3 regions of the Streptomyces capitiformicae genome follow, and region 2 is predicted to be linked to each of the others. Evidence: predicted binding sites of a transcription regulator. Region 2 holds the regulator's gene; each other region holds the start of a gene.
What was found. Region 2 encodes HspR, which represses chaperone genes until heat shock. Its sites were predicted from a motif close to TTGAGNNNNNNNNNCTCAA; they were not measured.

Region 1 (7,061 bases), 3.7 Mb from region 2:
GCCGGGCTTCCGCCACGTGAACCGGACCACTCGGCAAATTGGATTTCAGGCCGCACTCTGCCACCAGGTGCGGCGGTGTTCTGTCCACGGAGGTTGGTGACAGCGATCACTGAGGTGTGATCTTGATGCGTGAGGGCCTTCTGGCTCGGTGTGGATTGCGACATCTACGCCGGACGACAGAAAGGCCCTCGTGCCCCACCGTAATGCACCTCTGACCGAGACCGGACGTCTGCGGCTGGCCCGCTGCATCGTCGACGACAACTGGCCCCTGCGACGAGCCGCGGAAAGGTTCCAGGTCTCCGTGACCACGGCCCAGCGGTGGGCCAACCGCTACCGCGAGTTCGGCGAAGCGGGCATGGCCGACCGCTCCAGCCGTCCCCGCACCAGCCCCCGCCGGACCCCCACGCGTACCGAGCGGCGCATCATCAAGGTCCGCATCCTGCGCCGCTGGGGAAGGGCCCGCATCGCGGGCGGGGACGCATCGCCCACAGAGGATGGGACGTCACGCTCTGATGTTCCTGGGGCGCCCTTGGCGAGGCCCCTCTCCGGTCACTCCCGTGCCTGAGGCTCTCGCTTCAGAATCCCCGACGGGGCGACGAGATAGCCGAGTTGGGCGCGGCTGTCGCTGCCCAGTGTCTCCACGAGTTTCGAAATGTGGAGGCGGGCGGTGCGGACGTTCATGCCGAGGCGGTCGGCGATGGTGGTGTCGGTGTGGCCTTCGATGAGGAGGGCGGCGATGGAGCGTTGGCGTGGGGTGATGCCGTTCTCCGATGGTTGCTGTACGGCCTGGGAGTACATGGGGAGGGCCAGGTGCCACAGCCGGTCGAAGACCGTGACCAGGTAGGCCACCAGGGCCGGGTGGCGGATCTCCACAGCGGCGGTACGGTCCCGGCTTGCGGGGATGAACGCGACGGTCCGGTCGATGATGAGCAGCCGCTCGACGACCTCGTTGAGGGTGCGTGCCTCGGCTTCGCCGTGGAGGAGTTCGTAGCGGGCGATCGCCGGAGGCGAGTGGCGGAGTGCGTGTGCGTAGAGGGTGCGGATGCGGCCGCCGCGGCCGAGGAACGCGTGGTCGCGTTCCAGGGATGCGTGTACGTCTACGGCTTGCGGCCGTGGTGGGGCTGGACGGCGAGGAGTTCCTGCGTAGCGTTGGCCATGGCCTGTGCGATAGCCAGATTGATGCACTGGAGGCCGTCGAGGAGAGTGATCGTCGGGATCTCCGCCGGAGCCGTTCGGTGGCTGTCGACCCGCATCAGTGCTCGAACGCCTCGGCCAGCCGGGCCTCACGGTCTCGTTCGTCGCGGATACGTTTCTCGACGTTGCGCAGCAGCCGGTGAAACGCCACGGCCGGGGCGACGGGCTCCAGTTGATCCGGATCCTCGACGGCAGGTTGCAGCAGCCCGAAGGTGACGAGGCATGGGGCCTCGGTCGTGTCCTCGCTGCGTACATGTCCTTCGCGGAGGGCTCGTTCGTATAACTCCGCCCCTTTGGCACATAGTTCCTCCGCGCTGTGTTCCGTGTGTGTCGCTGTGCTCACTGCGCGCTTCCTTCTTGTTCCAGGATCCCCGACCGGGCGATGAGGTAGCCGAGTTGTGCGCGGCTTTCGCTGCCCAGCGTCGCGGCGAGTTTGGCGATGTGGACGCGGGTGGTGCGGACGTTCATGCCGAGGCGGTCGGCGATGGCGGTGTCGGTGTGGCCTTCGATGAGGAGGGCGGCGATGGCGCGTTGGCGGGCGGTGATGCCGTTTACCGATGGTTGCTGTACGGCCTGGGGATACATGGGGACGGCCAGATGCCACAGCCGGTCGAAGACCATGACCAGGTAGTCCACCAGCGCCGGGTGGCGGATCTCCACAGCGGCGGTGCGGTCCCTGTTGGCGGGGACGAAGGCCACGGTCTGGTCGATGATGAGCAGCCGATCGAGGACCTCGTTCAGGGTGCGTGCCTCGACGTCGCCGTCGAGGAGCTCATAGCGGGCGATTACGTGAGGTGAGTGGCGGAGAGTGTGCTGATAGAGGGTGCGGATACGGCAGCCTCGGTCCAGCAGTGCCTGGTCGCGTTCCAGGGCGGCGGTGTGAGCGGCCTCGTTGAACTCAAGGCGTTTGTGGTATGCGGAGTGGGGCTGGATGGCGAGGAGCTGCTGAGACGCGTCGGCCATCGCTTCGGAGATGGCCTCGTTGATTCGCTCCTTGCTGCTGAGGACCCTGATCGCCTTGGTGTCCGCCGCTGCCGCAGAGCCGATTCCCATCAGCGGCTCGAACGTCGCGGTCAGCCGTTCCTCGCGGCGTCGCTCGTCGGCGATGCGCTCCGCGGTGTTTTTCAGCAGGCGGTGGAGGGCGGTCGCCGGGGCCGTAGGTTCCAACCACTCCGTGTCCTCGAAGTTCGGGTGAAGCAGACCGAAGTCGATCAGGCAGGGAGTGTCGGCGGCGTCCTCGGTGCGGACACGTCCTTCACGCAGGGCTCGGGCGTATAACTCCGAACCGGGCTCGCACAGTTCCTCCACGCGGTGGGGCGGGTGCGCAGGACTCACTCTTGCGGTCCCTCCTGCTTGAGGATCCCCGACTCGGCGATCAGATAGCCCAGTTGGGCCCTGCTGCCGCTGCCCAGTGCCGTAGCCAGTTTGGCGATGTGGGCGCGGCAGGTGCGGACGTTCATACCGAGGCGGCGGGCTATGGCCTCGTCGACGTGGCCCTCCACCAGCAACTTGGCTATGGAGTGCTGGATGTCCGTGATGCCGTCGGGGGCGGTCTCGTAGGGGGCGCCGGCGGTCAGGGGGACCGCGCGGGACCACATGAACTCGAAGACCTTGATCAGGTAGCGGATGAGGCCGGGGTGGCGGATCTCCAGGGCGACACGCCGGTCCTCGCGGATGGGGATGAAGGCCGCGGTTTCGTCGCAGATGATGAGGCGCTCGACCAGTTCGTCGATCGTGCGGATCTGCACCTTGCCGTCGGGGATCTGATCCACGTAGGCGAGCGTCTCGGGGCTGTACCTGGCCGTGTGCTGGTACAGCGTGCGCATGCTGACGCCGCGCTCGATCAGCGGTCTGTCGCGCTCCAGCCCTTTGACGAGGTTGCTTTCCAGACGGCGGCCACCCGGCTGGACGGTGAGCATTTCGGAGCGGCATTCCGATGTGGCCAGGTTGAGCGCCGAGTTGATGCGTTCAGAGCCCTCCAGCACCTTGATGGCGTGGGTGCTCACCGTGGCCTGGGCGCTGACCGCCATGAGAGGCTCGAAGGCCTCGGCCAGTTCGATCGACAGCCGTCTGCGCTCGCTGATCTCGCGCTCTATGGGATGGAGTCGTTGGGCCAGGGCAACCGATGGAAGTACGGGGCGCAGGTAGTCCGGGTCGTCGGGGTCGGGATGGAGGAGGGCGAATTCCATCAGGCAGGGGGCGGTCTCCGCGTCGGCGCGCGCCACGCGTCCGGTTCGTAGGGCGTTCGTGTAGAGGCGGATGCCTTCACCGCACAGTTCCGTCACAGCATGGGGATGTGTCGGTTGTGTCTCGCTTATACCCAAATCTCCACCCCCCAGGGTCCTGAACATGCAGGAACATGATGCACCGATTATGTGGCCATGACGTGCCCGAATGAGCCATCGTCGTATCCGACGGGGGAAGAGGAGACCTTCAAGTGAGGACGAAGCCGACTATGCGGAAGAGAATGCTTCGCTCGATGCTTGCCGCTGCTCTTTCCACGGTTGTGGCGTTCGGGGTCCTGAGTGGCCTCGCCGGTGGGGTGGACAGCGGTCGGGCGGACAGTAGCTGGGACGCGAGTTCCCGTGTTGCCAGTGCGGACGGTCCGGGTTCCGTAGTCGCCGACGAAGAAGACAGTTCCTGGGACTGACGATGACCACTCCACCCGACGACCGTTCCTTCCGCCGTGAAATGGCCACCGCCTACCGTTCCGGTTGGCACTTCATCGACCTGGCCACCGCCATCCCCCACAGCGGTGACTCGTTGATGGTGACCGTGTTCGGCGAGCCGGTGGTGGTGACGCGGGGCGATGACGAGGACATCCGGGCGTACCGGTGTCTGCGACGTCCGCGCGGCGCGCCGCAGCCTGTGCGGTGTGCCGTCCGGTACGGGATGATCTTCGTCAATCTCGACCAGCGTGACCACCGGCTCGCCGAACCGGAAACCCCGGCCGCCACGGCCGTCTCAGCCACCCCCCGCAGTGCCTGAAGCGATTCCCCCGTCGTTTCAAATCGCTCAGGCGCTTCCCCCCAGCAGCGGCGTCACCGTGACCTGAACACGGTGACGCCGCTGCAGGTTTGGGGCGACATTTCAGGATGTCCATCGGTACGCCCCAGCCCTCTCGCCGGCTGGAACTGATCAGCCGCGCCCCATCGCCGCCGTCAGTTCGATCTCGATGACGACCCGGTCCGGGTTCGGGCCCGGCATCCGCCCGTACCGCTCCGCGTACCGCCGCACCGCGTCCGCGACCCGCTCCGGCTCCGTACGCACCCGTGCGCGCCCTTCGAGCGTCGCCCAGCGCCCCCCGTCCACCTGGCAGACGGCGACCGGGGCGCCTTCGGGTCCGGCGGCCAGCACATGGCCGACCTTCACGCTCGTCTTGTTGGTGATCACCCGAGCCAGCCCCGCCTCCGGGTCGTATGTGACCCCGACGGGCACCACGTGGGGCCTGCCGTCCGGGCGGAGGGTGGTGAGGGTGCACAGGTGCCGCTCCCGCCAGAAGCCGAGGTACGACTCGTCGGGTGCGTTCGGGTCTACGGAGTACGAGTGGGCGGCCATGCTGAGCAACCTAACCAGTTCACCTCCCGCCCGCCGCCTTGAGTGGAATAGACTCAACTTTGTGTACGTTGCTCAAGTCAGCGTGGATCAGGTGGATCAGGGCTGACGCAAGGAGGAGAACACGAACGTGGACGCCGAGCTGACCAACAGGAGCCGGGACGCGATCAACACGGCCAGCAACCGGGCCGTGTCCGAGGGCCACCCGGACTTCACCCCCGCCCATCTGCTGCTGGCCCTGCTCCAGGGGCGAGGCCAACAGGCACTTGAGAACGTCACCGACCTGCTGGCCGCCGTCGACGCCGACCAGGCGGCCGTGCGTGCCGGCGCGGAGAAGATCCTCGCCGGTCTGCCCAGCGTGACCGGGTCCACCGTCTCGCCGCCGCAGCCCAGCCGTGAACTGCTCGCCGTGATCACCGAGGCCCAGGCCAAGGCCAAGGAGCTCGGCGACGAGTACGTCTCCACCGAGCACCTCCTGATCGGGATCGCCGAGAAGGGCGGCCAGGCCGGGGACGTACTCTCCCGTCAGGGGGCGAACGCCAGGAAGCTGCAGGAGGCGTTCCAGAAGGCCAGGGGAGGACGTCGGGTGACCACAGCCGATCCGGAGGGGTCGTACAAGGCCCTGGAGAAGTTCGGCACCGACTTCACCGCCGCCGCGCGGGAGGGCAAGCTCGACCCGGTCATCGGCCGGGACCAGGAGATCCGCCGCGTCGTGCAGGTGCTCAGCCGCCGTACGAAGAACAATCCCGTCCTCATCGGTGAGCCCGGCGTCGGCAAGACCGCCGTCGTCGAAGGGCTCGCCCAGCGGATCGTGAAGGGCGACGTTCCCGAGTCGTTGAAGGACAAGCGGCTGGTCGCGCTCGATCTCGGCGCGATGGTCGCGGGGGCCAAGTACCGGGGTGAGTTCGAGGAGCGGCTGAAGACCGTTCTCGCCGAGATCAAGGACTCCGACGGCCAGATCATCACCTTCATCGACGAGCTGCACACCGTCGTCGGCGCGGGTGCCGGCGGCGACTCCGCCATGGACGCCGGCAACATGCTGAAGCCGATGCTCGCCCGCGGTGAGCTGCGTATGGTCGGCGCCACCACCCTCGACGAGTACCGGGAGAGGATCGAGAAGGATCCCGCCCTGGAGCGGCGCTTCCAGCAGGTGCTGGTCTCCGAGCCGACCGTCGAGGACACCATCGCGATCCTGCGCGGACTCAAGGGCCGCTACGAGGCCCACCACAAGGTCCAGATCGCGGACGCGGCGCTGGTCGCGGCGGCCACCCTCTCCGACCGGTACATCACCTCCCGCTTCCTGCCCGACAAGGCCATCGACCTCGTCGACGAGTCGGCGTCCCGGCTGCGGATGGAGATCGACTCCTCGCCGGTCGAGATCGACGAGCTCCAGCGTTCCGTGGACCGGCTGAAGATGGAGGAGCTGGCCCTCAGCAAGGAGACCGATGCCGCCTCCCGCGAGCGGCTGGAGAAGCTGCGCCGCGATCTCGCCGACAAGGAGGAGGAGCTGCGCGGCCTCACCGCCCGCTGGGAGAAGGAGAAGCAGTCCCTCAACCGCGTCGGTGAGCTGAAGGAGAAGCTCGACGACCTGCGCGGCCAGGCCGAGCGGGCCCAGCGCGACGGTGACTTCGACACCGCCTCCAAGCTGCTGTACGGCGAGATCCCCACCCTGGAGCGGGCCCTGGTGGAGGCTTCCGAGGCGGAGGAGGAGGCCGCCAAGGGCACCATGGTCAAGGACGAGGTCGGCTCCGACGACATCGCCGACGTCGTCGCCTCCTGGACCGGCATCCCCGCCGGCCGCCTGCTGGAGGGCGAGACCCAGAAGCTGCTCCGCATGGAGGACGAGCTGGGCCGCCGCCTGATCGGCCAGACCGAGGCCGTACGGGCGGTGAGCGATGCCGTACGCCGTAGCCGCGCCGGTATCGCCGACCCGGACCGGCCGACCGGCTCGTTCCTCTTCCTCGGCCCGACCGGCGTCGGCAAGACCGAGCTGGCCAAGGCCCTCGCCGACTTCCTCTTCGACGACGAGCGGGCCATGGTCCGCATCGACATGTCGGAGTACAGCGAGAAGCACAGCGTGGCCCGCCTCGTCGGCGCCCCGCCCGGCTATGTCGGCTACGAGGAGGGCGGCCAGCTCACGGAGGCCGTGCGCCGGCGCCCGTACTCGGTGGTCCTGCTGGACGAGGTGGAGAAGGCCCACCCCGAGGTCTTTGACATCCTCCTCCAGGTCCTCGACGACGGCCGCCTCACCGACGGACAGGGCCGCACCGTCGACTTCCGCAACACGATCCTGATCCTCACCTCGAACCTGG
Region 2 (7,061 bases):
CCCGTATGCCGGCCGTCGCCGAGCTCGTCAAGGAGCTGACCGGCGGCAAGGAGGCCAACAAGGGTGTGAACCCGGACGAGGTCGTCGCCATCGGCGCCTCGCTCCAGGCCGGTGTGCTCAAGGGTGAGGTCAAGGACGTTCTGCTCCTCGACGTGACGCCGCTTTCCCTCGGTATCGAGACCAAGGGCGGCATCATGACCAAGCTCATCGAGCGGAACACGACGATCCCGACCAAGCGGTCCGAGATCTTCACCACCGCCGAGGACAACCAGCCGTCCGTGCAGATCCAGGTCTACCAGGGCGAGCGCGAGATCGCGGCGTACAACAAGAAGCTCGGGATGTTCGAGCTGACCGGTCTGCCGCCGGCGCCCCGCGGCGTCCCGCAGATCGAGGTGTCCTTCGACATCGACGCCAACGGCATCATGCACGTGACCGCGAAGGACCTGGGCACGGGCAAGGAGCAGAAGATGACCGTCACCGGCGGCTCCTCGCTGCCGAAGGACGAGGTCGACCGGATGCGCCAGGAGGCCGAGCAGTACGCGGAGGAGGACCAGAAGCGTCGCGAGGCCGCCGAGACCCGTAACCAGGGCGAGCAGCTCGTCTACCAGACCGAGAAGTTCCTCAAGGACAACGAGGACAAGGTCCCGGGCGACATCAAGACCGAGGTCGAGGCCGCCGTCGGCGAGCTGAAGGAAGCCCTCAAGGGCGAGGACACCGCCGAGATCCGCACCGCCACCGAGAAGGTCGCCGCCGTCTCGCAGAAGCTCGGCCAGGCGCTGTACGCCGACGCCCAGGCCGCGCAGGCCGCGGGCGGGCCGGAGGGTGCCACCGCCGGTGGGGCCAAGGCCGGCGGCTCCGAAGATGACGTGGTCGACGCCGAGATCGTAGACGAGGACCGTAAGGACGGTGCCGCGTGACGGAGGAGACCCCGGGCTTCGACGAGCAGCAGCCGCAGTCGGCTCAGCCGCAGCAGCCCGACGTCCCCTCCGGCTCCGAGGACGCTGAGCCGAAGGCCGCCCCCCAGGAGGGGGCGGCCCCGGCCGGGGACGCGGGGGCAGCGGCCCAGGTGGCCGGCCTCACGGCGCAGCTGGACCAGGTGCGTACGGCGCTCGGTGAGCGCACGGCGGACCTCCAGCGGCTCCAGGCCGAGTACCAGAACTACCGTCGTCGGGTCGAGCGCGACCGGATCCAGGTCAAGGAGATCGCCATCGCGAACCTCCTGACCGAGCTCCTGCCGGTACTCGACGACATCGGCCGCGCACGGGAACACGGCGAACTCGTCGGCGGATTCAAGTCCGTCGCGGAGTCGCTGGAGACCGTCGCGGCGAAGATGGGGCTGATGCAGTTCGGCAAGGAGGGCGAGCCCTTCGACCCGACGATCCACGAGGCCCTGATGCACAGCTACGCGCCCGATGTCACCGAGACGACGTGCGTGGCGATTCTCCAGCCGGGGTATCGCATCGGCGAGCGCACCATCCGCCCGGCGCGGGTGGCCGTGGCCGAGCCCCAGCCGGGGGCGCAGACCGTCAAGGCCGAAGAGACCGAGACGGCCGACGACAAGGAGAGCGGTGGCCCGGACGAGGGCTGACGCCGACGGCGTGCACGGTGACGTGCACGGTGAGTGGAAGGAGGGACGTCGAGGATGAGTACCAAGGACTTCATCGAGAAGGACTACTACAAGGTCCTCGGCGTGCCCAAGGATGCCACCGAGGCCGAGATCAAGAAGGCGTACCGCAAGCTCGCCCGCGAGTACCACCCGGACGCCAACAAGGGCAACGCCAAGGCGGAGGAGCGCTTCAAGGAGATCTCCGAGGCGAACGACATACTCGGTGACCCCAAGAAGCGCAAGGAGTACGACGAGGCCCGCGCCCTCTTCGGCAACGGCGGCTTCCGTCCCGGACCCGGCGCCGGCGCCGGCTCGTTCAACTTCGACCTGGGCGACCTCTTCGGCGGCGGCCCCCAGGGCGGCCAGGGAGCGGGCGGCTTCGGCGGCGGGCTCGGCGATGTCTTCGGCGGCCTGTTCAACCGGGGCAGTTCCGGCACCACGCGGGTGCAGCCCCGGCGCGGCCAGGACATCGAGTCCGAGGTCACGCTGAGCTTCACCGAGGCCATCGAGGGCGCGACCGTACCGCTCAGGATGTCCTCGCAGTCGCCCTGCAAGGCCTGTTCCGGCACCGGCGACGCCAACGGCACCCCCCGGGTGTGCCCGACGTGCGTCGGCACCGGCCAGGTCGCGCGGGGCTCCGGCGGCGGCTTCTCGCTGACCGACCCCTGCCCGGACTGCAAGGGCCGGGGCCTGATCGCCGAGAACCCCTGCGACATCTGCAAGGGCTCGGGCCGCGCCAAGTCGTCCCGCACCATGCAGGTCCGGATCCCGGCGGGCGTCTCCGACGGCCAGCGGATCCGGCTGCGCGGCAAGGGCGCGCCCGGCGAGCGCGGTGGACCCGCGGGCGACCTGTACGTGGTCGTGCACGTCGACCCGCACCCGGTGTTCGGCCGCAAGGACGACAACCTCACGGTGACCGTGCCGGTGACGTATCCGGAGGCGGCGCTCGGCGGCGAGGTCAGGGTCCCGACCCTGGGCGGTCCGCCGGTCACCCTGAAACTGCCCCCGGGCACCCCCAACGGCCGTACGATGCGGGCCCGCGGCAAGGGCGCCTTCCGCAAGGACGGCACCCGCGGGGATCTGCTGATCACGGTCGAGGTGAGTGTCCCGAAGGACCTGTCGGGGAAGGCTCGTGACGCGCTGGAGGCGTATCGCGAGGCGACCGCGGGCGAGGACCCGCGGGCGGAGCTGTTCCAGGCCGCGAAGGGAGCATGAGTGTGATGGACGGCCGCCGTAGAAACCCTTACGAGCTGACGGAAGAGACACCGGTGTACGTCATCTCGGTGGCCGCCCAGCTCTCCGGTCTGCACCCGCAGACTCTGCGTCAGTACGACCGCCTCGGCTTGGTCTCCCCGGACCGCACCGCCGGGCGCGGCCGCCGCTACTCGGCCCGCGACATCGAACTGCTGCGCACCGTTCAGCAGTTGTCGCAGGACGAGGGCATCAACCTCGCCGGCATCAAGCGCATCATCGAGCTGGAGAACCAGGTCGCCGCGCTCCAGGCGAGGGTCGCCGAGATGGAGGCCGCGCTCGACGGCGCCGCCGCGGCGATGCGGCAGCGCGAGGCCGCGGTGCACGCGTCGTACCGGCGTGACCTGGTGCCGTACCAGGAGATGCAGCAGAGCAGCGCGTTGGTGGTGTGGCGGCCGAAGGGGCGGCAGACGTCGGACTGACGCGACGCATCGAGCGAAGGGGCCCTGTCGGTACTTCCGGTACCGGCAGGGCCCCTTGCGTGGTGTGCCCGTCAGAAGAACAAGTCGCCGAAACCCTGCGCGGTGAGCGTCCACGTGGGCTCGGCGCCCGTGCCGAACGCGGCGGCGAGGGCGTAGCCGAAGGCGGCGTCGAGGGCCTCCGGCTCGGCGTCCGCGCGCCACTCCCCGACGACCCTGCCGTCGCCCTCGGAGGAGAAGTCCCCGATGTGCTCCGTCGCGTCGCGGAACAGACCACTGTCGTCCGTGGAGTTGGGGACCAGACGCCAGGAGTGCTCCCCGTACCGGACGTCGACGCGGAACGAACGCCGGGTCAGCCGGCCCTTGGCGGGCTCGATGACGGCGTCCGTGCCGTCGACGGTGAGGGTGAGCAGGGTGCCGTCCCGCGTCCCGACCGGGATGTACTCCTCCGCCTCGGTCCCCTCGGCCCGCCGTATCTCGATCCGGGGCACCCGCTCCCCCGCCACGACGACCTCGCCCCGTACGACGTCCAGCCGCACGGAGATCTCACCGAACCGGTCGTCCACCACGAGGGTTTCCACGACCGGCTCGGCCTGGGGTGCTGGGTCCTTCGGCATACGGTGGTCCTTCGCTGGGGGAAAGCCGCTGTCGATGAGAAGGACGCGGGCACCCGGCGTCGCGTTCCACGGCGACACCCCGCTGGACGCGGCCCACGGACGTGTCGTCGAACCCGGTCACCGTCCCGTCACTGGCCGGTCGGCTCGCTCAGTGTGTTCAGCTCGGTCGCGACCACGACGTTCGCCTCGCCGGTCCACTTGTAGTGGGAGTTCCAGTCGTCGTCGACGGCGTCGATGAAGAAGCAGCGCTCCTCGCCGTCCGGGACGGTCTGGTACTCGTACGAGGTGGTGTCGGCCGACAGCCACTCCACCTCGCCCGCGTAGCACATCTTCTCCCCCTCGTCGCCGACGAGTTCGCCGCCGTAGACGACGTACCGGGCCAGGTCGGGCGTCGGGTTGGCGTCCCACTTCAGCTCGAAGCCGTACTCGGTCGGCGTGGCGGTCAGCCCCGTGACGGCGGAGGGCGGTGTGTCGTCCCGGCGCCGCCCGCTGACGGAGGCGGAGGGCGTGGACTCGTTGCCCGCCGCGTCGACCGCGGTCACCCGGTAGTGGTAGGTGACGCCCACCTCGGCGGTCGCGTCCCGGTAGGAGAGCTGGTCCGTGGTGCCGACCTGGGTGTAGGTGCCGTCGGCGCTCGCCGCGCGGTGGACCCGGTACGACGACGCCCCCGTGACCGCCGCCCAGCCGACGCGGATGCCGCCCGCCTCGGAGGCGTCGGTGACGTCCACGCCCTGCGGAACGCCGGGTGCGACCCGGTCGACGGTGGTGACGGCCCGGTCGGCGGTGCCCGTCGACTCGTTCCCGGCCAGGTCGAGGGCGCGGACCTCGTAGTGGTACGTCTCGCCGGTGACCGGCAGGGTGGCGTCCGTGTACGACGTCCCCGTGGTCGTCACCAGGGGCTCGGCGAAGGCAGCGCCCTCCGCGCGGCGGTACACGCGGTAGCCGCGGAGGTCCATCTCCTTGTTCTTCAGCCAGATCAGCTCGGCCTTGCCGGTGGTCTTGTCGTACGCCACCGAGAAGCCCGTCGGGACGAGCGGCTTGACCGTGTCGACGGTCGCCGACGTGCGGGGCGCGTACGCGAAGGAGACGTTGGCGGCGCCGGTCCAGTTGACGTAGTCGATGCGGAGGGTGTGCTTGCCGGAGGGGATGGTGAGGTTGAGCGTCTTGTTCTGGGTGGTGGAGACGTTCGTCCAGAGGCTGATCTTGCGGACGCCGTCGACGTACACCCGGATGCCGTCCTGCGCGGCGGCGGTGAAGGTGAACGGGCCGCCGGAGCCGAAGTCGCGGGTCACGGTCCAGCGGACGCCGAAGTAGTTCTTCGGCAGGCCGATGGCGGGGGCTCCCGTGCCCCAGTTCTCGCTGATCTTCGAGTCGCAGTCGGTCTTCTTCGGTGTCCCGGAGAAGGTGGTGTTGCCGTAGAACTGCCGCTTGAAGACGGGGGACGTGCAGGTGACGGCCGCGTTCGCCGTCGTGGCGGTGGCGGTCAGCAGACCGGCGGCGGTGGCGACCGCGAGGGCGGCGGCCGTCGCGATTCTGGCGGGAGTCATGGGGCGCTGGGGTCTTTCTCTCTGTGAGGTGGTCAGGTGAGCGTGTGGGCGCCGACGGGCACGGACTCCGTGCCGTCCGCGTACACGGCCGTCACCCGGTAGAAGAGCGTCGTGCCGGCCTTCGCGTGAGAGTCCGTGTACGAGTAGGTGTTCGCGTCCGCCGTGTCGGTGAGCTTGACGTACGCGGCGGTGGCCGGGTCCCAGCGGTAGACGCGGAAGTGGGCCGCCGGGCCGTTCGGGTCCTGCTCGGCGTTGTAGTCCCAGCCCATGGACCGGATGCCCTCGGCGCCGAGGAGGACGCCGTAGTCGTCGACGTTCATGGACGCGATCGGCGACCCGTCACCCGGGGTGGCCTCGGTGGGCCGCATGTCGAGTTCGGTGGCGCCCACCGTGGGGACCTCGGCCGAGGCGGCGTCGAGGGCGTTGCCGTCCCCGTCGACGGCGACGACCTTGTAGCGGTAGCTCTCGCCGTCGGGCAGCATCCGGTCGAGGTTCTGGGACCACGTGGTGCCGTAGGGGAGGCTGTCGCTGATGTCGGTGTAGGTCCACTCGCCGTTCGCGTACACGCCCCGGTGGATCTGGTAGTCGGCGACGTCGGCGGCGGGGCTGTCGTCCCAGTCGAGCTTGATCCCGTTCTCCACTGGGGTCGCCGTCAGTCCGGTGACCGGGCCGGGGGCCGTGTAGTCGCCGACGTGGTCGACCGTCAGGGAGGCCGAGACGGGGCCGAGGTTGCCGGCGCCGTCGACGGCGCGGACCGTGTACGTGTATGACGTGGAGCGCTGGACGGAGGTGTCCACGAAGGAGGTGCCGTAGCTGGAGCCGATCGCGGAGCCGTTCCGGAAGACCTTGAACGTGGTATCCGTGCCCCACGTCTGGTCCCAGGACCAGCTCAGCGTGACGTCGTGCTCGCCGTCCACCGCCTTGAGGTCCTGGGCGGCGACGGTCGGCGGGGTCCTGTCCCATGTCTCGAACATCGCGGTGCCGGAGGCGGCCGACTCGTTGCCGTGTGTGTCGACGGCGGTGACGACGTAGTAGTACCAGTCGCCGGTGGCCGGCGGGGTCTCCGAGTAGTACGACTCGTACTGCCCGCGCTCGCTCACCAGGTTGGCCTCGGGGAGCACGACCGGGTAGGTGGTCGACCGGTACACGCGGTAGCCGGCCAGGTCGGACGCGGCGACCTGGTCCCAGCGCAGCTCGACCTCCGTCGTCAGCCCTATGTCCCAGTTGTCCTCCACGCCGGTCGGCGCGGCCGGGGCGGTCGTGTCGACGGTGGTGACACCCTGGTCGGCCGTCCCCGGGGAGACGTTGCCGGCCTTGTCGTAGGCGCGGACCTCGTAGTAGTAGATGTCTCCCGTCTTGGGCAGCGTGGTGTCCGTGTACGACGTGGAGGTGGTCGTCGCGAGGGTCGCGAGGGGCTTGGTGCCGAACGAGGTGCCCTTGAGCCGGCGGTATACCCGGTAGCCCGCGAGGTCCATCTCCTTGTTCTTCGCCCAGGTGAACTTGGCGGCACCGGTCGCCTGGTCGTACGTCACCGCCGGGGCGGTCGGCGTGAGCGGCTTGGTCGTGTCGACCGTGGCCGAGGTCCGGGGCGTGTACGTGAACTTGACCTTGGCGGAGCCGG
Region 3 (7,061 bases), 200 kb from region 2:
GCGATGCGGATCTCCAGCGCGGTGACGTCGTCGTCGCGCAGCTGGGCCAGGTCCTTGGTGCGCTGGTCGTAGAGGGAGGACTCGGCGCCGCGCATCAGGTCGACGCGGGCGGAGAGCGCCGCGTTCACCTTCTTGGCGCTGGTGCCGGCCTCGCTGTCGGAGAGGGTGGGCTCGTCGGTGAGCTTCGCCAGGTAGGTGTCGGCGGTGTCCGCCTCGGGGCCGGTGACCGTGGAGTCGTACGAGGAGCGGGCGGCGGCGGGCGCGATCTCGCGGAAGTGGGCGAGGGCGGCGTCGGAGCGGACGCGGGCCTGCTGGGCGGCGGCGCTGAGGGCGTCGCGCTGCTTCTTGTCGGCGGCCGAGGCGCCGGTCGTGGTGGTGGGCAGGCCGGTGACCGGGTCGATGACGGTCTGGGTGGTCGTCGGGACGTTGAGCGCGGCGAGGAGCAGTCCGCGGGCGGCGGCGGCCTGCTGGACGGCGCTGTCGAGCTCGGCGAGGGCGTATGCGCCGCCGCCCGCGCGGGACGGGAGCTGCTCGGCCAGTTCCTCGGCGAGGGCGTGGAGTTCGGTGACGACGGCGGTGTACGCCCGGTGCGCTTCGAAAGCGGTGCTCTCATCGGAGAGCGCCGCTTTCCGTACGCCGGCGATGGACTGGATGTCCTCGCGCAGGGCGGCGGAGGTGTCGGTGTCCGCGCTCAGTTCCTCGATCTGGAGGTCGACGCGGTCGCTGTGCTGCTTGCTCGGCGCGGCCGAGTCCGGCCGCCCGGCGGCGATGTAGGCGGTGACCTCGTCGCGCTCGTCTCCCAGCGCGTGGGCGAGGGTGAGGGTCTGCTGGGTCCGCTCGGCGAGCGTCACCAGGTTCTGGGTGTCGTGCAGTTGCTCCGAGGCGGCGAGGATCGAGGGCGCCCCGGCACCCGCTATGGCGGCGGCGACGACGGCCACGGCCACGATGAGCCGGTTGCGTACATGCGCCTTGCGCCCGGTGCCGACGGTGGGAGCCTGCCGCTGTACCGGCCCCTGCCGGTTCGGGGAGGCCGCGGAGGCCGTCGATGCCGCCTTCTTGGCTGCCTTCTTCTCCGCGCGCCGAGGCCGCGTCTTCTGCACCGGTGCTCGCATTCCTGACTCGATGTACCCATGGCCCGGGTGACGTTCCGTCAACTGGTCACTTACGGCCGTCCCCCCGGTACGGCTCCCGACCCTCCCAGTGCCGGTGGGCAGTGGTCCCGCATCGTCAGTCCCGCCACCCGAAGGAGTGAACATCCCCGGGGAGTTGGCGGGCAAGTTCCTCCGGCTCGCGCCAACGCCCCGGGCCGGGGGCCGGTTGGACGTCGGCGACGCGCTTTGACAGTATTCGCCGCCGCGCTTCACCGCTCACGATCATTCCATGCCAAACCCGGCGCCCGGCCTGGAAGGTCCGGGCCGCACGGCAACCATTGTCGGCCTTTCGTGGATCTTATGGAGGGTGTGTGCAGACTGGCCGAATGCGTACTGAACTCGTCTCGGAGCCCGGCGACCCGACCGGCCCCAACGAGGACTTCGCGGCGGTCGCGCTTCCCGCGGGAGGGCAGGGCGGCACCCTGGTCCTCCTGGACGGCGTGACACCACCGCCCACCGACTACGGCTGTCGACATTCGGTCGCATGGTTCAGCTCCCGTCTCGGCGGTACCCTGACCGAACTGTCCGTTTCGCAGCGGGATTCGCCGTTGCCTGACGTCCTCTCACAGGCCATTTCTCGTACCGCTGAGGCGCATACGCAAACCTGTGACCTTTCTCACCCAAGAACTCCACAGGCAACAGTGGTCCTCGCCCGCTGGTCGGCCACGGCCGTGGAGTACCTGGTGCTGTCGGACTCGGCCCTGCTGTTCGAGGCACCGGACGGATCGGTGACGGCGGTCCTGGACGACCGCCTGTCACGACTCCCGCGGGCTTCACTCGCCACGGCCGCCATCGCCGACTCCACCGTCCGGAACAAGGAGGGCGGCTTCTGGACGGCGGCGGCCGATCCGTCCGTGGCCGTCCGGGCGGTGACAGGGACGGTCCCTCGCGAGAAGGTCCGGGCCCTGGCCGCATTGACGGACGGGGCGACCCGATGGGTCGAGCGCTTCCGGGAGGGCGACTGGGGGGACTGCTTCACGTTCATACGAAAGGAGGGCGCGGGAGCGCTGGTGGACCGCGTACGGGAGCTTGAACGGGCCGATGTCGAGCGGCGGTTCCTGGGGCCGAGCAAGACGCATGACGACTCGAGCGTGGTGTTCGCGGAGCTGTGAGGGGCGCCCCCGGTCGTCAGCCGTCCGCTCCCCGGTTCAGCTGGTGCAGCAGCCGCGCCAGTTCAGCCACTTCGTCGCGGTCCCAGCCCGCCAGCTGCCGTACGTACGCCACGCGCCGCGCGTCCCGTACCGCCCGGAATCGCGCGCGTCCCTCGTCCGTGAGGTGGACGAGCCAGGCGCGGCCGTCGGCGGGGTCGGGTTCGCGGGCGATGAGGCCAAGGTGTTCGAGGGCGCGGAGCTGGCGGGACATGGTGGCCTTGCCGACGCCGATGTACGCGGCGAGTTCGGTGGCGCGGAGGCGACCGGCCTCGTCGAGGCGGGCCAGCAGACCGTACGCGGCGGACTCCAGGTCCGGGTGGACCGCCCGGGCCATCTCGCCGGACTTGGCGCGGGCGCGCCGCAGCAGGACCGTCAGCTCCCGCTCCAGCGCCAGGAAGGCCTGGTCCATGCCGCCCGTCGGCAGGCCGGCCCCGGCACCGCTCCCGTCGCCGTTTCCGCCCTCGTCGTGCACATCAGCTCCTGATTCCGTTGTCGCTCTGTCTGGGTTCTCGCTTTGTCTGGATTTGCCGACGTCAGTATTTCGCAGGCGCGGACCGACCTCAGCCGCACCCCGGCCCCCGCTGACAGGCGAAAAGGCCCGGTGTCCCGCAGGGACCCGGGCCTTCCGCCATCCGGTGGGCGTCCGTCACTCCGCCACCGGAGCCTTCGGGGCGAAGCCGCTCACGCCGCGACCGGAACCTCCACCTCCGCCGGGGCGAGGGCCAGGTCCAGGACCTGGCGGACGTCGGTGACGGTGTGGACGTCGAGCTTGTCGAGGACCTCGGCGGGGACGTCGTCCAGGTCGGGCTCGTTGCGCTTGGGGATGACGACGGTGGTGACGCCGGCCCGGTGCGCGGCGAGCAGCTTCTGCTTGACGCCGCCGATGGGCAGGACCCGCCCGGTCAGCGAGACCTCACCGGTCATCGCCACGTCCGTACGCACGAGCCGGCCGGAGAGGAGCGAGGCGAGAGCCGTCGTCATGGTGATACCGGCACTCGGCCCGTCCTTGGGCACGGCCCCCGCCGGGAAGTGGATGTGCACGCCCCGGTCCTTGAGGTCGGCGACGGGCAGCTCCAGCTCGGCGCCGTGCGAGCGCAGGAAGGAGAGCGCGATCTGCGCGGACTCCTTCATCACGTCGCCCAGCTGTCCGGTGAGCGTCAGCCCCGCCGCGCCCGTCTCCGGATCGGCCAGCGACGCCTCGACGTACAGCACGTCGCCACCCGCCCCGGTGACCGCGAGCCCGGTCGCGACACCCGGCACGGCCGTACGCCGCTCCGCCGGATCCTGGGCCGATTCGGGCACATGGTGCGGGCGCCCGATGAGGCCGCGCAGATCGCCGTCCGTGATGGTGAACGGCAGCTCCCGCTCGCCCAGTTCGTGCTGGGCGGCCACCTTGCGCAGCAGCCGCGCGACGGCCCGCTCCAGGTTCCGCACACCAGCCTCGCGCGTGTACTCACCGGCGAGCTTGCGCAGCGCGCTCTCGTCGAGGGCGACCTCGTCGGCGCCGAGCCCGGCCCGATCCAACTGCCGCGGCAGCAGGTGATCCCGGGCGATGACGACCTTCTCGTCCTCCGTGTACCCGTCCAGCCGCACCAGCTCCATCCGGTCGAGCAACGCCTCCGGAATCGCCTCCAGCACATTGGCCGTGGCGAGGAAGACGACATCGCTCAGGTCCAGCTCCACCTCCAGGTAGTGGTCCCGGAAGGTGTGGTTCTGGGCGGGGTCGAGCACTTCGAGCAGCGCGGCCGCCGGGTCGCCCCGGAAGTCGGACCCGACCTTGTCGATCTCGTCGAGCAGGACGACGGGGTTCATGGACCCGGCCTCCTTGATCGCCCGCACGATACGGCCGGGCAGGGCCCCGACGTACGTACGCCGATGCCCGCGGATCTCCGCCTCGTCGCGCACGCCACCGAGCGCGACCCGTACGAACTTCCGCCCCATGGCGTGCGCCACGGACTCCCCGAGGCTGGTCTTGCCGACACCGGGCGGCCCGACGAGGGCGAGCACGGCACCGCCCGCCCGTCGCCCACCACCACCCTCAACCGAGGCGCTTCGCGCGGCCCCCTGGTTGAGCCGCCCACCGACGACGTCCAGCCCCCGGTCGGCACGCCGCTTGCGCACGGCGAGGTACTCGGTGATGCGCTCCTTCACGTCCTCAAGACCGGCGTGCTCGGCGTCGAGAACACCCTTCGCGCCCTGGATGTCGTACGCGTCCTGGGTCCGCTCGTTCCAAGGGAGTTCGAGGATGGTGTCGAGCCAGGTCCGGATCCATCCGCCCTCGGGTGACTGGTCACTGGACCGCTCCAGCTTGTCGACCTCCTTGAGGGCGGCCTCGCGGACCTTCTCGGGCAGGTCGGCGGCCTCGACGCGGGCCCGGTAGTCGTCGGACTCCTCGCCCTCCTTCTCCCCGTTCAGCTCGCGCAGTTCCTTGCGCACGGCTTCGAGCTGACGCCGCAGCAGGAACTCCCGCTGCTGCTTGTCGACGCCCTCCTGGACGTCCTTGGCGATGGTCTCCGCGACGTCCTGCTCGGCGAGGTGGTCGCGCAGCTGCTGCGTGGCGAGCTTCAGCCGGGCGATCGGGTCGCCGGTCTCCAACAGCTGGATCTTCTGCTCGGTGGTGAGGAAGGGCGAGTACCCGGAGTTGTCGGCGAGCGCGGACACATCGTCGATGGCCTGCACCCGGTCCACGACCTGCCAGGCACCACGCTTGCGCAGCCAGCTGGTGGCAAGTGCCTTGTACTCCTTGACGAGTTCGGCGACATGCCCGGGCAACGGCTCGGGCACGCTCACCTCGACCCGGGTCCCCTCGACCCACAGCGCGGCCCCCGGCCCGGTGGTCCCGGCCCCGATCCGCACGCGGCTGCGGGCCCGGACGAGCGCCCCCGGATCCCCGTCGGCAAGCCTCCCGACCTGCTCGACGGTTCCGAGCACGCCGATACTCGCGTACGCCCCGTCGACCCGCGGCACCAACAGCACCTTCGGCTTCCCGGGCTCCGTCCGCGCCGCCGCCTGAGCTGCCTCCACCGCGGCCCGTACATCCGTGTCATTGAGGTCCAGCGGCACCACCATGCCGGGCAGCACGACCTCTTCGTCGAGCGGCAGTACGGGCAGGGTGAGCGGTGCGGACGTCGAAGCCATGATCTCTCCCTCGGCAGTCAAGTTGAGCTATGTCGACTCAATGCACATGAGCGTCGAGATGTTCCCCGGGGCTGACGGCGTTCGCTGTGGGCGATCACCGCGGCGACCCCCATGGGGCCACGCACGTAATACCCTCTAGGCACATTCATCTCTTACAATCTACAACCACGGGGTGGCAAGGTGGACCAAATCGTGCGGGCCTGGGTCGACGGATGGGTCGTCTCGCGCGGGGCGGCACCGCCGATGGTGGAGCCCTGGGGCTGCACGATCGACGTGGGAACCCCCACCCACGTGACCCGCCACGTCTTCGGCGCGACGCGCGGCGGGGTCGAGGAGGCGACGGTCCGGAAGGTGGCACAGGCCGTGACCGGGCCTGGGGTGTGGCTGAAGATCTTCGAGGAACCGGAACGGGTCGCCCCCTGGTTGGGTGAGGGCTGGTGGATCGATCCCGAGCCGGGCTGTCTGATGTCCGTACACCTGACGGCGCGGGAGGCCGCCCCGCCCCTGCCCGACGGCTACCGGCTGCGCTCCTGGTCCCGCGGCGGCGTGACCCGCGCGCTCATCGCCGCGCCGGACGGCTCCTGGGCCGCGCGGGGCCAGATCGCCCCCACCGGGGCGACCGCGGTCGTCGACCAGATAGAAACGTCCCCGAACCACCGCCGCCGCGGCCTCGGCACACTGGTGATGCACACCCTCACCCGGGCCGCCCTCGAACAAGGAGCGGAGACAGGGGTGTTGGGCGGCACACCGGAGGGCCGAGCCCTGTACGAGTCACTGGGCTGGACGGTGACGGCACCACTGACGAGCGCGAGGTTCACAGGCTGACCCGAGGCGAGGCGTACACCGCTGCTCCGCGGGGCGGCGAGCTACGGAGGAAAGGCCGACCCGCTCGTGGAAGCGACTCGCACAACCCCCTCCGGAGGCCTACGGCTGCCCCTGATCAGGAACCGGTCGGGTACTAGCGCCAGGGCCTGTCGTTTGGATCACGCCTGGGCCGCGGGGCGTGGCACGCACACCGGCAGCATCAAGGCGCCGTAGCCCGAAGCCGGCGCGATCCCTAGGTGTGCAGTTGCTCGCGGTGGCAACGTCGCGCTCCCCCAGTCCGAGAACCTGAGGCGCCTGCGGCGACGTGGCCGTCCCCTCCTCCGGCCGCGCCGCCTTCCTCGGCCCGCTGGAGGCGCTCGACACGGCCGGCGGCTACGCGGCCGTCGTGGCGGCCCGAGCCGCCTAAGCCCTCCAGCGCCGCATCACCGGCCACATGGCGACCCCGATCGCCAGCGCCAGCAGATGCCCCCAGTTCGTCATCGGATCCGTGAAGGCGATCAGGTCGTCCACCAGCATCCCGCCGACCGACACCACAATCGGCCACCGCGACCACGGCGACAGCACCCCCGCCAACGCCCCGACGCTCGCCGCCACCCCGAAGCTGATCCCGTAGTCGAGACGGTGGAGGGAGGTCCCGTGCAGGTGACCGACCGCCACCGCCAGGCCCACCGGAACCTCGGTCGCGAGCGTGGCCAGTACGTGCCCCAGCAGGAAGACCCCGGCCGTACGCCACCCTCCGATCCGGCGTTCCAGCGCGGTCAGGACCAGCAGACAAGCGAGGAAGTACGGCGAACCG

Region 1: clpB (ATP-dependent chaperone ClpB) is a predicted target of HspR. The motif match lies at 4,791-4,809, and genes of this name have one in related genera.
Region 3: lon (endopeptidase La) is a predicted target of HspR. The motif match lies at 5,463-5,481, and genes of this name have one in related genera.

The regions. Positions count from the first base shown of each region.
Region 1 is NZ_CP022161.1:4,591,406-4,598,466, reverse strand. Features, by position in the region: partial or broken gene CES90_RS20485 (leucine zipper domain-containing protein) at 191-469, shown strand; partial or broken gene CES90_RS20480 (LuxR C-terminal-related transcriptional regulator) at 550-1,537, opposite strand; gene CES90_RS20475 (helix-turn-helix transcriptional regulator) at 1,534-2,529, opposite strand; gene CES90_RS20470 (helix-turn-helix transcriptional regulator) at 2,526-3,545, opposite strand; gene CES90_RS20465 (Rieske (2Fe-2S) protein) at 3,847-4,182, shown strand; gene CES90_RS20460 (pyridoxamine 5'-phosphate oxidase family protein) at 4,333-4,752, opposite strand; gene clpB (ATP-dependent chaperone ClpB) at 4,880-7,061, shown strand, end outside.
Region 2 is NZ_CP022161.1:8,281,810-8,288,870, forward strand. Features, by position in the region: gene dnaK (molecular chaperone DnaK) at 1-917, shown strand, start outside; gene grpE (nucleotide exchange factor GrpE) at 914-1,588, shown strand; gene dnaJ (molecular chaperone DnaJ) at 1,643-2,821, shown strand; gene CES90_RS37250 (heat shock protein transcriptional repressor HspR) at 2,827-3,279, shown strand; gene CES90_RS37255 (hypothetical protein) at 3,351-3,893, opposite strand; gene CES90_RS51705 (fibronectin type III domain-containing protein) at 4,022-5,440, opposite strand; gene CES90_RS37265 (fibronectin type III domain-containing protein) at 5,473-7,061, opposite strand, start outside.
Region 3 is NZ_CP022161.1:8,480,330-8,487,390, forward strand. Features, by position in the region: gene CES90_RS38140 (sensor histidine kinase) at 1-1,100, opposite strand, end outside; gene CES90_RS38145 (protein phosphatase 2C domain-containing protein) at 1,478-2,263, shown strand; gene CES90_RS38150 (MarR family winged helix-turn-helix transcriptional regulator) at 2,280-2,774, opposite strand; gene lon (endopeptidase La) at 2,984-5,440, opposite strand; gene CES90_RS38160 (GNAT family N-acetyltransferase) at 5,621-6,265, shown strand; gene CES90_RS38165 (rhomboid-like protein) at 6,668-7,061, opposite strand, start outside.